One region of the Geobacillus sp. JS12 genome, then DNA from elsewhere that is predicted to be linked to it. Evidence: riboswitches for the same ligand, from Rfam matches in the RefSeq annotation. Region 1 holds a riboswitch; the other holds the start of a gene.
What was found. Region 1 has a riboswitch for S-adenosylmethionine ahead of A0V43_RS01735 (methionine biosynthesis PLP-dependent protein). Riboswitches for the same ligand answer to the same signal wherever they lie in the genome.
Positions count from the first base shown of each region.

Region 2: linked by a shared signal. The riboswitch ahead of A0V43_RS03950 (hypothetical protein) and the one ahead of A0V43_RS01735 (methionine biosynthesis PLP-dependent protein) in region 1 are both predicted to bind S-adenosylmethionine.

Region 1 is NZ_CP014749.1:318,930-326,606, forward strand. It holds gene A0V43_RS19645 (hypothetical protein) at 1-169, shown strand, start outside; gene A0V43_RS01705 (thioredoxin family protein) at 310-630, opposite strand; gene A0V43_RS01710 (hypothetical protein) at 759-995, shown strand; gene A0V43_RS18480 (YjcZ family sporulation protein) at 1,072-1,200, shown strand; gene A0V43_RS01715 (sporulation-specific transcription regulator SpoVIF) at 1,327-1,584, shown strand; gene A0V43_RS01720 (GNAT family N-acetyltransferase) at 1,702-2,136, opposite strand; gene A0V43_RS01725 (YjcG family protein) at 2,138-2,659, opposite strand; partial or broken gene A0V43_RS01730 (alpha/beta hydrolase) at 2,758-3,485, opposite strand; SAM riboswitch class I at 3,673-3,783, shown strand; gene A0V43_RS01735 (methionine biosynthesis PLP-dependent protein) at 3,985-5,088, shown strand; gene metC (cystathionine beta-lyase) at 5,092-6,270, shown strand; gene A0V43_RS01745 (HD-GYP domain-containing protein) at 6,309-7,677, opposite strand, start outside.
Region 2 is NZ_CP014749.1:774,958-782,634, reverse strand. It holds gene hutG (formimidoylglutamase) at 1-323, opposite strand, end outside; gene A0V43_RS03970 (PaaI family thioesterase) at 594-1,010, shown strand; gene A0V43_RS03965 (hypothetical protein) at 994-1,236, opposite strand; gene A0V43_RS03960 (PaaI family thioesterase) at 1,271-1,753, opposite strand; gene A0V43_RS03955 (VOC family protein) at 1,854-2,237, opposite strand; partial or broken gene A0V43_RS03950 (hypothetical protein) at 2,253-2,575, opposite strand; SAM riboswitch class I at 2,655-2,759, opposite strand; gene opp4A (oligopeptide ABC transporter substrate-binding protein) at 2,819-4,600, opposite strand; gene A0V43_RS03940 (ABC transporter permease) at 4,616-5,524, opposite strand; partial or broken gene A0V43_RS03935 (ABC transporter permease) at 5,541-5,960, opposite strand; partial or broken gene glpK (glycerol kinase GlpK) at 6,200-7,501, opposite strand; partial or broken gene ltrA (group II intron reverse transcriptase/maturase) at 7,574-7,677, opposite strand, start outside.

The sequences.
Region 1 (7,677 bases):
GGAAGACAAACGGACAAAAACGACGGATGAGGAAATTCAAATCCAATTGAAAACGAACGACCGCTCCGAGCGGACGCGGACGACCGATGAGGAAATTTCGATTGAATTGATGTTTGACAGCCCGCAGCTGACGCGCCAGCCGAAAGACTACGACGAAATCGAATATTGACGGCTTCCGTTTCCACAATCGGCGATCCATAAGGAGCTGTCTGTTCATTCGCATTGGCTGTCCGGGAAGGAAAACTTCCTTCTCGGACAGCCTCTTTTTGTTGCCCTTCTTCTCTGGCGACGCAAGGGCGCCGCCCCGCCTTACTCCGGCAGAGACTGCAAAAAGGCGCGCACCTCTTCCGGCGTTTTGGCGTCAGCGCTGTGCAGATGAGCAATTTTTTTTCCGTTGCGGAAGACAAGCAGGCTCGGGATGCCAAGCACCTGGTATTTCTCGCCAAGTTCCGGAAACCGGTCACGGTCGATTTCAAACCAATCATATTGTCCATAGTCGCGAACGATGTCATCGATGAACATATTGAGGCGCACGCAGTCCGGACACCAAGTTGTGTAAAACTTCATAATCGCTGGCTTATCGCCGGAAATGGCCGCCTCGAATTGCTCAGCTGTTTCAATCTGTCTCACATTCGTTCCCTCCCTTTCATGTTGCCGTTCATCTTTACTTTACCATATGGCAAGGCAAAAAAAGAACGGGGACGCCTTCACCTTGGGCAGTCGTTTTTGCATACAACAGTAAGAAAGGAGGGGAAAGTGTGAGCAAAGAGTTGGAAAAGGCGCTCGAAGGTTGGGTGGCGTCACGCAAAGAAGGGCATGAAACGTTCATCCGCCTGTTTGAACAATGGGGAAAGGACTTTAACAAACAGCTGCAAGAAATCGAAAAATTGAACAATGGATTTTTAAAAAGTGTGCAAGGCAACTTAGACTACATCGAGCAATGGTTTGCGAAGAAGGAGCGGGAATTTGCCGAGCTGTTCCGCCGATTTGGATGACAAAATGCCCTTGCGCCCATACGTCTTGATGCGCGGATGAATACGATACAGTAAACAAAGAAGGAGGTGCATCATGATGGGCTTCTGCGGCTATGGATTTCCGTACTACGGCTACGGCTATGGCGGTGGCTATGGCGGTGGCTTTGTGCTGATTGTCGTGTTGTTCATTTTGTTGATTATTGTCGGCGCGGCATTTGTCGCCTAACGGAAAAAGCGAATGGGATACGGGCCGTTTCGGCGCCACGGAGCGGCTCGTATTTTTCTTTCCCTAATTTGATGCACGCCGAGGCGGGAGCATCATACGATATAGCAGGGAGAAGGAGGCGGAACGATGGATCAGCAATTTTTTAAAAACATCGAAAAGAAAACAGGTGTCAATATGAAAGACGTTTTTGAGCTCGCCAACTCGCTGCAAAACGCCAATTTCAGCGACGAAAAAACGGTGCGCCAAGTCGTGAAACGGGTGGCGCAAATCGCTAATCGAAAAGTGCCAAAGGAGCTCGAAGACCAAATCGTCAAGGCGATCGTCCATAACGGCAAGCAAATTGATTTCAATACGATTGCCAATATGCTGAACAACAAAAAATAAGCGAAAGGGAGCTTGCGTGCGCACAGCTCCCTTTTGCTCTGCTTGGCTTAGGGGAGCGAAACGGTGTTCAATGCCTCCAAGCCTTGGATCAGTGTAGACGGGGCTGTTCTATGGCCATCATTCGAGCGATTTCACCATCGTGACATGTGGGATGCCGGCGTCCATAAAGACACCGGAGACGGTCGTGTAGCCGAGCTTTTTGTAAAACGGTTCCGCGTGCGTCTGGGCGTTCAGTTTCGCCGTTTTCGCCCCTTTTGTTTTCGCCAGCTGTTCGATCGCTTCCATCACCATCCGTCCGGCGCCGCGGCCGCGGTAGGACGGCAGGACGCAAATGCGCTCGATTTTGCCGACGCCTTCGTCAATGAAACGGAGTCGCCCAGCACCGACCGGTGTTTGGCCATCATACAGGACGAGGTGGAACGAGTCGTCCTCGAATGCGTCGATTTCCTCGTCTTCCGGCACGTTTTGCTCCTCAATGAATACGAGCCGGCGGACGCGCAAGGCGTCTTCGTACAAAGCGCGATCTTGCGTTGTGCCAATCGCAATGTTCATCTCAGACCGTTTCCTTTCCTCCGACGATAAACGTTTCATAGACGGTCCACGAGCCGTTTTCCAGCTGATAGAGAAGATGGAAGCGGTCGACGGTCTCCTCGAAGTGCACATCTTGCAGCTTCAGCTGGCTGTAGACGTCCGCATATTCTGCGCCCGGCAAATCGCGGCCGATCGTAATGTGAGGTACGAACACAAACTCCGGCTTTCCGGCGAACAAGCCGCTGTGCAGTTGTTCATGAAGGCGCTCGAGCACGTCGTTTGGCTCCACCTTCAAATAAATGATGTTGCTTGTCGGATAAAACGAGCTGAATTTCGTCACTTTGATCGGAATGGGAGGTGTTTCCGCCGCAATGCGGCGCAACTCTTTCGCCATTTTTTTTATTTGCTCCTCATCCGCTTCAAATGGGTATTTCAGCGTAATATGCGGAGGGATGAGGGCGTAATGGCTGTCGTACCGTTTCCGGTACGAGTTGGCGAAGTCTTGAATCCGTTTTGGCGGAAAGATCACAATGCCGTACTTCATTTTGTTTTCCCTCCTTGAACCAGTTCTTTTTCCACGCGCAGGAAACGCACGGAATGGATGCGGCGGCTTCGACATCTTTGAAGTTGCTCCGTTTTGTCCTATAACGATAAAATAGCGGCTACGGCTCGGGGGACATCCGGCTGCCAATACGTCCACGCATGACCGCCTTCGAACTCATGGTACGTATAAGCAAACCGTTTTTCCATAAACAAGTCCGCGCCATTCGATTCGGGGTGATAAAATCGCGCACATGGCCATCCGTCGTTTTCACCGCTGTCTCCTCTGTGCCAACAGAATGGTAAAGCGAAAGGAGCGATGGATCGCGGAATGAGCGGATGCGCGCCAATACCGAGTCATCGATATAGGGGGACTGCATGGCGATTTTCCCAAATGTATGCGGATACAACAACCCGGCTAGAAGCGACACCGTTCCGCCGAGCGAATCGCCGATCAGCGCCCGGCCTTTGCCCATTTGGTATGTCGGCAGTTCGCGGTCCAAAAACGGGACGAGTTCATGGGCTAAAAAACGAAGGTATGCTTCGTGCTTTCGGCCTTCCGGGTGGTATTTCTCGTAGCGGTCGTTGACGTTCCGATACGGGATGCCGACGACGATCGTCCGGTCGATTGTTCCTTCTGCCATCAGCGTTTCGATGACGGTTTTCATTTTTCCATACATAAAATAATCTTTGCCATCTTGCGCGATTAATAAAGAATATTTGTAAAGCGGCGAAAAATTGCTTGGCAAGTAGACGAGCAGTTCGATTTCTTCTTGCAGCTCTCCGCTGTACAACTTGCAGTCGCGCATCGTTCCTGTTGCTGTCGCCATGACCATCCTCCATGAAAGCGTAAGTTCATCTGTTATTGTAACATATTTGCGCCAAAAGATGTTAACGAAGGGCTCGAATTTTTTGCGAATTTGCCGAATCGTGCCATTCACAAAAAAATGGCTTGCAAAAACGGGGGGAATGCGCTACATTTTTTATTAAAATTAGAAAAATTGAATACGCGTCTCATTCTTATCAAGAGAAGCGGAGGGAACTGGCCCAATGAAGCTTCAGCAACCAGCCGCCCGGCGGCCAGGTGCTAAATCCAGCGAATTGAGCATTCAATTCGGCAGATAAGAAGAAGCATGACCATGTGCGTATGGAAAAGTCTTCTTCTTAGAAGACTTTTTTTATTTACTCAAGCGGCCGCTCCCATCAACCGCGAGGCGGTCTAGGACCAAGGCCCTCGGCCGCTGCCCGACAGACAGCGGCGCTTCGTTGGGCGTCAAATGGTCGGCCGTTGATCCATGATGGAATTTTCAGCAGAAGGAGAGAGATGAGATGGAGAAACTGGAGACGTTGTTAGCGCAAATTGGCAATCGGAGCGAAACGGTGACGGGGACGGTCAACCCGCCCGTCTATTTCTCGACCGCCTACCGCCATGCTGGCATCGGAGAGTCGACCGGGTTTGACTATATCCGCACCGGCAACCCAACGCGCAAAATCGTCGAAGAAGCGATCGCGAGACTGGAAGGCGGCGACCAAGGCTATGCGTTCAGCTCCGGCATGGCCGCCATTCAGACGGTGCTCGCCTTGTTTGAGAGCGGAGACGAGTTTCTCGTATCGGCCGACCTTTACGGCGGCACGTACCGCCTGTTTGAGCGCGGCTGGCGCAAGTACGGTCTCGGCTTTCATTACGTCGATTTTGCTGATCTTGCCGCGGTGGAAGCGTGTATCACCGAAAAAACGAAAGCCATCTTTTTGGAAACGCCGACGAACCCATTGATGCAGGAGGCGGATATTTCGGCGGTCGCCAAGCTCGCCAAACGGCATGGGCTGCTGCTGATCGTCGATAACACGTTTTACACGCCGGTGCTCCAACGCCCAATCGAACAAGGAGCGGATATTGTCATCCACAGCGCCACGAAATATTTAGGCGGCCATAACGATGTGCTGGCCGGCCTTGTCGTCGCCAAGGGCGAAGATCTCTGTCAACGCTTGGCCGAGTACCAGAACGCCATCGGCGCGGTGTTGTCGCCGTTTGATTCATGGCTGCTCATTCGCGGGATGAAAACGTTGGCTCTCCGGATGCGTCAACATGAAGAAAACGCCAAGCGCATCAGCGCGTTTTTGCGCGAACATGAAGATGTCACGGATGTGTTGTATCCAGGGAGAGGCGGGATGCTGTCGTTCCGGATTGCCGATGAAAAGTGGGTGAACGGGTTTTTAAAAAGCTTGCGCCTCATTACGTTCGCGGAAAGCCTGGGCGGAGTCGAAAGCTTCATCACGTACCCAGCGACGCAGACGCATGCGGACATTCCTGAGGAAATCCGCATCCAAAACGGTATTTGCAACCGGCTGCTCCGTTTCTCGGTCGGCATTGAGCATGCGGATGATTTAATCGCCGATTTGGCGCAGGCATTGAAAAACATGAAAGAGGTGTAAGCGATGGAACAGGAATGGGCGTTTTCGACGAAACTACTCCATAACGAATGGAAAGTCGACCGCGAGACGGGGGCGGTGAGCGTGCCGATCCAGCACGCCTCCACGTTCCATCAGTTCGATTTCGACACGTTCGGCAAATACGACTACAGCCGCTCCGGCAACCCGACGCGCGAGGCGCTCGAGGAAACGATCGCGGCGTTAGAAGGCGGAACGCGCGGGTTTGCGTTCGCTTCTGGCATGGCGGCTATTTCAACGGCGTTTTTGCTCTTGTCCCGAGGCGACCACGTCCTCGTGACTGAAGACGTCTACGGCGGCACGTACCGGATGATCACGGAAGTGTTGACCCGCTTTGGCATCGAGCATACGTTCGTTGATATGACCGATTTGCGCGCCGTGGCCGAAAACATCCGGCCGAACACGAAAGTCATTTATATGGAAACGCCGTCCAATCCGCTGTTAAAAGTGACCGATATTCAAGGCGTCGTCAAGTTGGCGAAGGCGCATGGCTGTTTGACATTCTTGGATAATACGTTCATGACGCCGGCGCTGCAGCGGCCGCTTGACCTTGGCGTCGATATTGTCCTTCACAGCGCCACGAAATTTTTAGCCGGCCATAGCGACGTCGTCGCCGGGCTGGCGGTCGTGAAAGATGAAGAGTTGGGAAAAGAGCTGTACAAACTGCAAAACGCATTTGGCGCTGTCCTTGGCGTCCAAGATGCGTGGCTTGTGCTGCGCGGATTAAAAACGCTCCACGTCCGGCTGAAGCAGTCATCCGAATCCGCCCTAGCCATCGCTGAGTATTTGGCGCGCCATCCGAAAGTGGAAGACGTGTATTACCCGGGGCTTTCGCACCACCCAGGCCATGACATCCAGCGCCATCAGGCGGCCGGGTTTGGCGCTGTGCTGTCGTTCCGCTTAGCCGATGAAGACGCGGCTCGGACGTTCGTCCGCAACGTCCGTCTGCCCGTGTTCGCCGTCAGCCTTGGCGCCGTCGAATCAATTTTGTCGTACCCGGCGAAAATGTCGCACGCCGCCATGCCGAAAGACGAGCGGCTCCGCCGCGGCATTACCGACGGCTTGCTGCGGCTGAGCGTCGGGCTGGAGGATGTGAACGATTTGATCGCCGATTTCGAGCAGGCGCTGTCGTTCGTGAAAGAGCGGCCGTCGGTTTCAACGCCATAGCAATCAGCCCGCCAAGCCTTCAAAGCTTGGCGGGCGGGTCAAGATGCCGCTGAGGTTGACAACAGCTTCTCCTCTTGTAAGTGTTTCAAAAAGAGGTCGACGAGTTCGCTGTCCCACTGCGTTCCCTTTCCTTTTCTCAAGATGTCCGCCGCTTGACGAATATCCATACCTTTTCGGTACGGGCGATCGGAAGTCATGGCGTCAAACGCATCGGCCACGGCGATGATTTTGCCAAACAACGGAATGTCGTCGCCTGCTAAGCCATCCGGATATCCCTTGCCATCGATGCGTTCGTGATGGGAGCGTATGCCGGCTAGAAGCGGTTCGATCGGTTCGATCGGCCTGACTTCCCGCAAAATGGCCTCCCCAAGGGCGGGGTGTTTTTTGATCCAGGCAAATTCGTCATCGCTTAATTTTCCGTCTTTCAGCAAAATGGCGTCCGGAACGCCGATCTTTCCGATATCATGCAGCAGAGCGGAGCGATACAAGGCATCCAGCTGTTCATCCGGAAGGGAAAGCTTTTCCCCAATCGCGAGCGCGTAACAGGCCACGCGCAGCGAGTGCCCAGCTGTATAAGGATCGCGGGCGTCAAGCGCCGCTGTCAAGACAGTGATGAAACTGTTGAGCAGTTCTTTGTTCGTTCGGTCGCGGCGATGCACAGCATCGATCATATGGTTGAATCCGCGAAGCAAATCGGCAAATTCATCAGTATACATATTGTGGGCGACGGGTTTATACGTTTCGTTTTCCGCCCATTTCATATGAGTTAACAGCACGTTGACTGGCTCGTTGATTTCGTCAACCAACAGGCGGGTCAAGAAAACGGAAAACGCGATCGAAAACAGCAAAATCACGGTTGCCCAGGGCCAATACGACCAAGGGGATGCGCTCGGTCCGGCGAGCGACCATTTGATTTCCGTCGCTAAGCTGAACAATAAAACAGGAAATGTACTGCTGAACAAGACCGTCAGCTGCAATTTCGTTTTGAGCGGCACCGGAAGCGGCGGATGCCTTTCATCGATCCTGCCAGCCTTCGTAAGCAAATGCGCCATCAGTGGTCGGCACGCCTTCGTTGTCAAGAAAAATTCAATCAACGCATGGAGCGACGCGATCAAAATAGCGCCGATAAAGGCGTACAAAATGTATCGATAGGGAAGAGATAGGACACGGTAGTGGATGCATAAAGCCGTCAGCCCCATGCCGGGAATTGACAATCCAAACAGATGCGGGCCGAAAATGCGGCGCACCGCCAATAACGGCAAGCGGCGCGCTTGTTCTAGCGCCTTTGCTGCCAATTCCTCGTCCGGCTCTTTGGCGGCAAAAAAACGGCGAATCGGCGCCAAATCGCGCGGAAACACAATCGACTCGGCCGTTCCCATGACCATGGCTGAGAACAACAAAATGCCA
Region 2 (7,677 bases), 460 kb from region 1:
TCCGTCTGGCTTTGTTCGAGCCGTTCATCGACGCAAACGACATCGCCTGCGTCATAGACAACGACCCCTTCCGGAAGATGCCAAGGCAGCCGGGCCAGCGCCGCTTTGACGGCGGCCGGCGCCTCTTTCGCCCCTTGGCGGCCTTGGTTGCGGCGCACGCCTTCGTCGCACGCAAACCCGATGAATGCCGCCGCTCGTTCCGCCGTCTCCAATGGCTTGGACAAATCGAGCAAGCGAATGCGCTGATGGAGGCGAAACGCCCGCTCGTCCTTCACGCTGTCAATCCGTCCCGTCCAACGGCCGGCGTCTGGCGGTTGATACATGAGACCATCTCCTTTCCATCATCCGCTGCTTGTTTCTTTCGCCGCCGCTTTGCCGTACTCCTCCCTTGCGCACGAAAAAGAGGAAATCGCCGCCGTTTGGCGAATAACACATCCATGAGCTCATTTCGCTCACCACCCGATGAAAATCGCTGCTTTAGGATCCATGATGTTCACCGAAACGATCCGCGGGCGGCGTTTTGCCCTCCATCCGGGCATGAAAATGACCCCATTTTCATGGAAACGCAATGGATGACAGAAAGGATGTTCGAGATGAAGCCAATCACCAACTTGCATGACGTCATTGCCGGAAAAAGCGCGCCGCCGCCGTGCGATGAGACGCTCGGCGTCCGCCTGGCGGAAGCCCGGGACGGCTATGCGAAAGGGGTATGGACGATCCATGAATCGCTCCTCAACGGCAACGGGGTGATCATGGGCGGGTTCGTCGGAGCGGCGGCGGATATTCTCATGGCGTATGCGGTGACCACCTTGCTTCGCGATGACCAGCTGCACGCGTCCATCAACTTGCAGACGACGTTTCACCGCCCCGCGGCGGCAGGGGAAGCTGAAGTGGAAGCGCGGGTGGAAAGGTTCGGAAAAACCGTCGCCTATGTAACCGCCGTCGTCCGGCAAAACGGCAAAGAAGTGGCGAGCGCGACCTCCTCGGTGCTGATTATGGATAAACCTTAAAAAAGCGCTTTCGTTTATGGAAGGGAAGTGCAACGCTGGCGCCGAGGCAGACGCCAAACCGGTCCAACTGAATCGGGCTGTTGGCAGCAGCCATGCCTAGAAGCGTTCGATCGGCAACCTGTTTCGCCCCGCCATCCAAGGATGAACATGTCACTTGTGAAGATGTCCGCTTTTTCCCAAGCGGGATCGAGCACAACGAGCGAAGCGCCGGAGAAAGCGCTGTCAAAAACAGCCGCCCTCCGGCGCTTTTCGTTTGCTTGTCATCCCTGGACAAACGTTTTCGGCATGACGACCGCGACGACTTGACCGCGGGCGCACAGTTCGCCGTTGGCGAACACCTCGGTGTCCACTTGCCATTTTTTCGGGTGAATCTCCGTCACCGTTCCGACGGCGACAAGCGGCACGCCATGCGGCGTCGGCTTGACAAAGTCGACATGAAGCGACGCGGTGACAAAGCGCGGCGGCGTTTCCCCGCTTCCCGGCTCATGGCCGTTTTTCCGATGCAAGGCGAGCGCCGCCGACCCGGTGCCATGGCAGTCGATGAGCGAGGCGATCAGCCCGCCGTACACAAACCCGGGGATCGCCGTATGTTCCGGGCGCGGCGTATAGACGGTCACCGTTTTGTCTCCGTCCCAGCCGGTGCGGAAATGATGGCCTTGCTCATTCAACCGTCCGCAGCCGTAGCACCAGGCGAATTCATCCGGGTAGTCGTCTTGAATGGCGCGAATGACTTGCGGCTCCATCTGTTCTCCTCCTCTCCCCTTTACCTATACGCGGTGCACTCCCTATTTTCCTTCTTGCACGGCAAAAGGCGGCCATCGGTATGGCCACCTTCCCCTTCGTTCATTGCGCCGGCTCGTAAAACTCGATCCATTCGCCGTCCGGACCAAGGAAAAATAAGTATTTCGCCCCGTTTGGGAGCGTTGTAATTTCATCCCACACTAGCGGGACGCCGAGCGACTGAAGCCGTTCTTTTTCCTGCTCGATGCCTTCGATCGTAAACGCCACGTGGTGCACTTTTCCTTCCGTCGGCAAATCCGGGTTGTATCCTTCGATCAGCTCGACGACGATCGAGCCGTCAATCCCTAAAAACGCCAATTTCATCGTTCCGTTCGTATGAATCATTTCGTCGAGCAGCTCCAGGCCGACGACGTTTTGATAAAACGCTTTCGATGTCTCGATGTCTTTCACTTGAATGCCGACATGCTCAAATTTTTTGACTGCCATTCGTCCTCTTCCTTTCTATGACTCCATTAACCATACAGCTTGTAAATACGGCGTCATCCGCATTGGAAAAACCCTTTTTTTCCAAGCTCTGTCCATATGTAGCGATCAAGGGCGTACGGTCCGTCCGCCTTCCATTCGTCCGCCTCGCTGTCGGTCAACAACACTGAAAAGGTTGTCCCTTGCGCTTTCCCATACAAGTGGGTATATCCGCCCCCGCGGTCGACATAAACCGCCGCTTCAGGGTCAAACCGAATCAGCTCCGCCTGCACGCAGCGCATGACATGAACGGCGAACGCTGCAACAGGAAGATGAGCGGCCATGCAAGCTCGGATCGACATGTCCCTCTTCACTATTTCCCCTTCACCCCTATCGACAAAAACCCCTTTCGCCTCGGAATGATGCGAAAGGGGGCAGCCGTTCTTATCATCCAAAGCGAGACCGCTTTGCGGGTGTTAGCACCTTGCCGGCGGCAGGTTGCTGTGGGGTCATCAAGCCCGTTCTCTCGCCCACTCTTGATAAGACGTATGATCATTTGTCTTTTATGTTACCATATCAAATCCATAGCGGCAATCGCTTTTTGTTTATTCCGCCACTTCCGGCTGCTCGGCCGTGACGCCGACATCTTTCCACGTCAGCTTCGAGCTCGGGTCAACCGTAAAGTTGGCGACGCGGTTGTTGACTGCGTAGATGGCCGAACGATACAATGTCGGGATGACCGGCACTTCTTCGTTCATCAGCTTTTGCCACTCACTGTAAATTTTCCGGCGATACTCCTTGTCAAACGCCTGCTCGGAATGGCCTTTTTCCAGCAGCTCATCATTTTTCTCGTTCACCCAACGCGAGTAGTTGAACATGACGTTGCGGCCGTACAGACCATACGGGTCGACGTCCGTTCCCGTTGCCCAAGCGGCAGCGTAAACGTCCACTTTCGGGTCATCTTTTTCAACCATGTCATAGAACGAGTTGAACTCCGCCAGACGGCCGTCCACCAATTGGACATCCAAGCCAACGTCTTTCCAGCATTGCATGTAAAACTTCGCCAACGGCTCGGCAATATCGCCGCCGCTCATCGCCAAAAAGTTGATCGTAAACTTTTTGCCGTTCGGATCTTCGCGCAAGCCGTCGCCGTCCACATCTTTATAGCCGGCCTCATCAAGCAGCTGTTTTGCTTTTTCCGGATTATACGTGTACCCTTTGATCGAGCTGTCATGGTATCCCGGGAACGACGGCGGGATCAGCGTGGTCGCCGGGAAGCGCAAGCCGTGGTACAAGCGATCGGCCACTTCTTGGTTGTTGATGGCGTACGCCATGGCTTGGCGCAGCTTTTTGTTCTGGAATTTCGGATTGTCCATCACATTTTCTTGCTTTTTCGCATCCCAATGGCCGAGTTTAAAGCCGATATAGTTGTAGGCCAAGTCGATCCTGCCGATGAATTGCAGGTTTTTCGTTCCTTTTGCATTCACGTATTGGTCGGTTGGAAATTCGGCGACATCGATGTCCCCTTTTTTCAACGCTTGCAACACCACTTGCGGGCTGACGACTTTCAAAATGACGCCGTCCAAGTTCGGTTTGCCCGCCCAATAATCGTCGTTGCGGACGAATTCGACCGATTCGCCCGGAACGATTTTCTTCACTTTAAACGGCCCGAACCCGATTGGATTTTTCCGAATTTTATCCGACTGCGCCAACTGTTTGATCGGCACGTCTTTCAAATAATGCTTCGGCAGCGGGTACGCCCAAATGCCGGTTAACACAGACGGATTTGCATGCTTCCATGTGATCGTCAACGTCTTTTTGTCGATCACTTTAATGCCAGCAATCTTATCGGCTTTGCCGCTATGGTACTCATCCATCCCTACGATGTCTTGGATGAGCGCATCACCGTAGCGGACGCCTGTGTAATCCTTATTCCCGATAACCAAGTATGCGTACTCCAAGTCTTCGGCCGTCACTGGCTGGCCGTCATGCCAGTTGACGTTGTCCTTGATGCGAATCGTCATCGTCTTTTTGTCGTCGGACAGTTCATACGTTGCGGCGCCATCGTTTGTAATTTCGTAGTCGCCGTTCGTACGGAACAGTGACTCATCAAAAAACTGCAAAATTTCGGCGTCTGGCGCTCCTGTGTAGAATGCGTAGCTGAGCGTCCCTTCAAACGGCGTGTCGGACACAAGGCCGTATTTTAACACACCGCCGTCGATGATTTTCCCGTCGTTTTTCACCGTCATCGGGAATTTGCTGATGTCTTCTTTTTGCGCCGCTGGTTTTTCCTTATTGCTGTTTCCGCCGGTCGTTTCCGACTTGCCCGTGCACCCAGCCAGCACGAGCAGGAGCGCGGCGAGCGCCGCCATCCACTTTCGCTTCACTGTTTTTCTCCCCCTTTATCCTAATCGTTGTCTTGCATCAGCCGCGCGTTTCAACGCTTGGCCGATGAAATTTATGCACAGCATCATCACCAAAATGAGCAATGATGCAGGCAGCCATACCCACCATTTGTTTTGCAGCACATCGGGATTGGTCGCATAACTGACCAGCGTCCCAAGGCTTGGCGTGCTTTCCGGCAGCCCGAACCCCAAGTATGTAAGACCTGACTCAATGCCGATGTTGCCGGCTAAGTTCAACGTCAAATTGACGATAATAATGGAGCTTAAGTTCGGCAAAATTTGAAACAAGATGATTTTCCAGTCCGGCGTCCCGAGCGTCTTGGATGCGCTGACATAGTCCAATTCCCGCTCGGCAAGCGTCTTGGCGCGAATGAGCCGGGCTTTGCCCGTCCATAAAAACGCGCTCATAATCAAAATGAACGTCGCCACATTGTATTTCGGGACGATGGCTACAAAGACGATCACCAGCATTAAAAACGGCAAGACGAGAATAAAATCGATGATGCGCATGATGACGTTGTCGATCCAGCCGCCGAAATAGCCGGCCACAAGCCCCACCGCAAGACCGATTGCGCCTGTGATCAGCGTAATCGCCAGGCCGATCGTAAAGGAGTTGCGCGCTCCAATGATGAGCTGGCCGAACACATCGCGGCCGCCATAATCGGTGCCAAGCCAATGTTCCGCCGATGGCGGTGAATAAATGGCCAAAAAGTCTACCTTTACAATTTCCTCTTGGTCTAAAAAAATGGAAGCGCCGTAAACAATCAGCAAAATGACGGACAATATAATGAGCGAAACAAGGGCAAGCCGATCGCGGACGAGCTCCCGCCACATAATCGAAAGAGCGGAAGGGCTTTTCTCAGCGGCTATTTCAGCTGGAACAGGACGGTTCACCTCGATTTTCATACTCCACGCCCCTCCCTTACTCAATGCGAATGCGCGGGTCGACCGCACTTAAAATAATGTCAGAAAGCAAGGTCCCCACAAGCGTCGCCACCCCGGAAATCATCACGAGCGCCGTCACGACGCTGTAGTCGCGCTGCATAATCGACTGCAAAAACAGTTGTCCAAGCCCTGGATAACTGTAAATGGACTCTAAAAAAACGGAACCGCCGATGAGACCCGTAATTTCATAGCCTAAAAACGCTGCGATCGGCAAAAACGAATTGCGCAAAATGTGCCGCCAGTAAATCTGGCGTTCTGGAACGCCCTTGGCGCGCGCTGTTTTCACGAAATCTTTCACTTTCGTATCAATGATTTCGCTTCGCAAATATTGAATGGTGACGACCGTGTTGATGAGCGCGCCCGATAAAGCCGGAAGCATGAGATGATTCAACTTGCTTCAACATTTTTTGTAATTTGATCCTTATCATATATGATTATTTAGAACATAAATTTGTTTGACTATATTGGTGTTTCAAACGCTCAGCTTTTTTTGTTTTATTGAATGCGCGGCGAAAAAAATCGACTTTACTCGACAAACAGAGGAGGGCGATGCTGTTTCCTTTTTCTCCGCCCCGTAACGTGCAAACCAAAATACAAAAACGCAGATGCCCATGACGAGACATCTGCGTTTTTCCATCATTTAAACGACCGCGCCGCTTGCACCGCTTTTTTCCATCCTTCATAGAGCGCGGTCCGCTTGGCGTCGTCCATCTTCGGTTCAAAGCGGCGATCCAGCTGCCATTGGGTGGCGATGTCGTCCCGGCTGTTCCAATAGCCGACGGCCAATCCGGCCAAATACGCCGCGCCCAAGGCCGTCGTTTCATTCACGACCGGCCGTTCGACCGGAACGGCCAGCAAATCGCTCTGGAACTGCATGAGGAAGTTGTTTTTCACCGCCCCGCCGTCAACGCGCAGCGTCGTCAGCGAGATGCCGGAATCGGCTTCCATGGCGGCGAGCACATCTTTTGTCTGGTAGGCGAGCGATTCCAACGTCGCCCGGATGAAATGCTCTTTCGTCGTGCCGCGCGTGAGGCCAAACACCGCGCCTCGCACCTCGCTGTCCCAATACGGGGTGCCGAGGCCGACGAACGCTGGGACGACATACACCCCGTCGGTCGACTCGACTTTTTCGGCGTACGCTTCGCTGTCCGCCGCCGTTTTGATCATCCGCAAGCCGTCGCGCAGCCATTGAATGGCAGAGCCGGCGACGAAGATGCTGCCTTCAAGGGCGTATTCGACCTTTCCGTCAATTCCCCAGGCGATCGTTGTGAGCAGCCCGTGTTTCGATTGCACCGCTTTTTCCCCCGTATTCATCAGCATAAAGCAGCCAGTGCCGTACGTATTTTTCGCCATCCCTTCCGTAAAGCACGCCTGGCCGAACAAAGCTGCCTGCTGGTCGCCCGCGGCTCCCGCGATCGGCACCTCCACGCCGAAGAAATGGTAGGGGACGGTTTTCGCGTACACTTCCGACGACGGCCGAACCTCAGGAAGCATCGCCTTCGGTACGCCTAGGATATCAAGCAGCTCGTCATCCCACTCGAGCGTATGAATGTTGAACATTAATGTGCGCGACGCGTTCGAGTAGTCGGTCACATGGGCGCGGCCGCCGGACAGCTTCCAAATGAGCCACGTATCGATCGTGCCGAAAAGCAATTCGCCGCGCTCCGCCCGTTCGCGCGCTCCGTCGACATGATCCAAAATCCATTTCACTTTTGTCCCGGAAAAATAGGCGTCAATAAGCAAGCCGGTTTTTTCGCGGAATAGCGGATCATACCCTTTCGCCTTCAGTTCATCGCAAATATCGGCCGTCTGCCGCGACTGCCAGACGATGGCGTTGTAAATCGGGTTGCCGGTGTCTTTCTCCCACACCACCGTCGTTTCCCGCTGGTTTGTAATCCCGATCCCTGCCACTTGTTCCGGCTTCACTTGCGCCTCGGATCGAGTAGGAGGGGGCGGCTAACCCCCGTCCCCTCACACCACCTAGCATGCGGGTCCGCACTAGGCGGTTCGTCAACCTTGACGGAGTTCGAAATATCGTTGCGTCAAACTCTTGAGCCCCTGAGTGGTCCAGTAGGTCTTGCCCAGGGCCTGGTGGAGTTGCGGCGTTTTCGTTG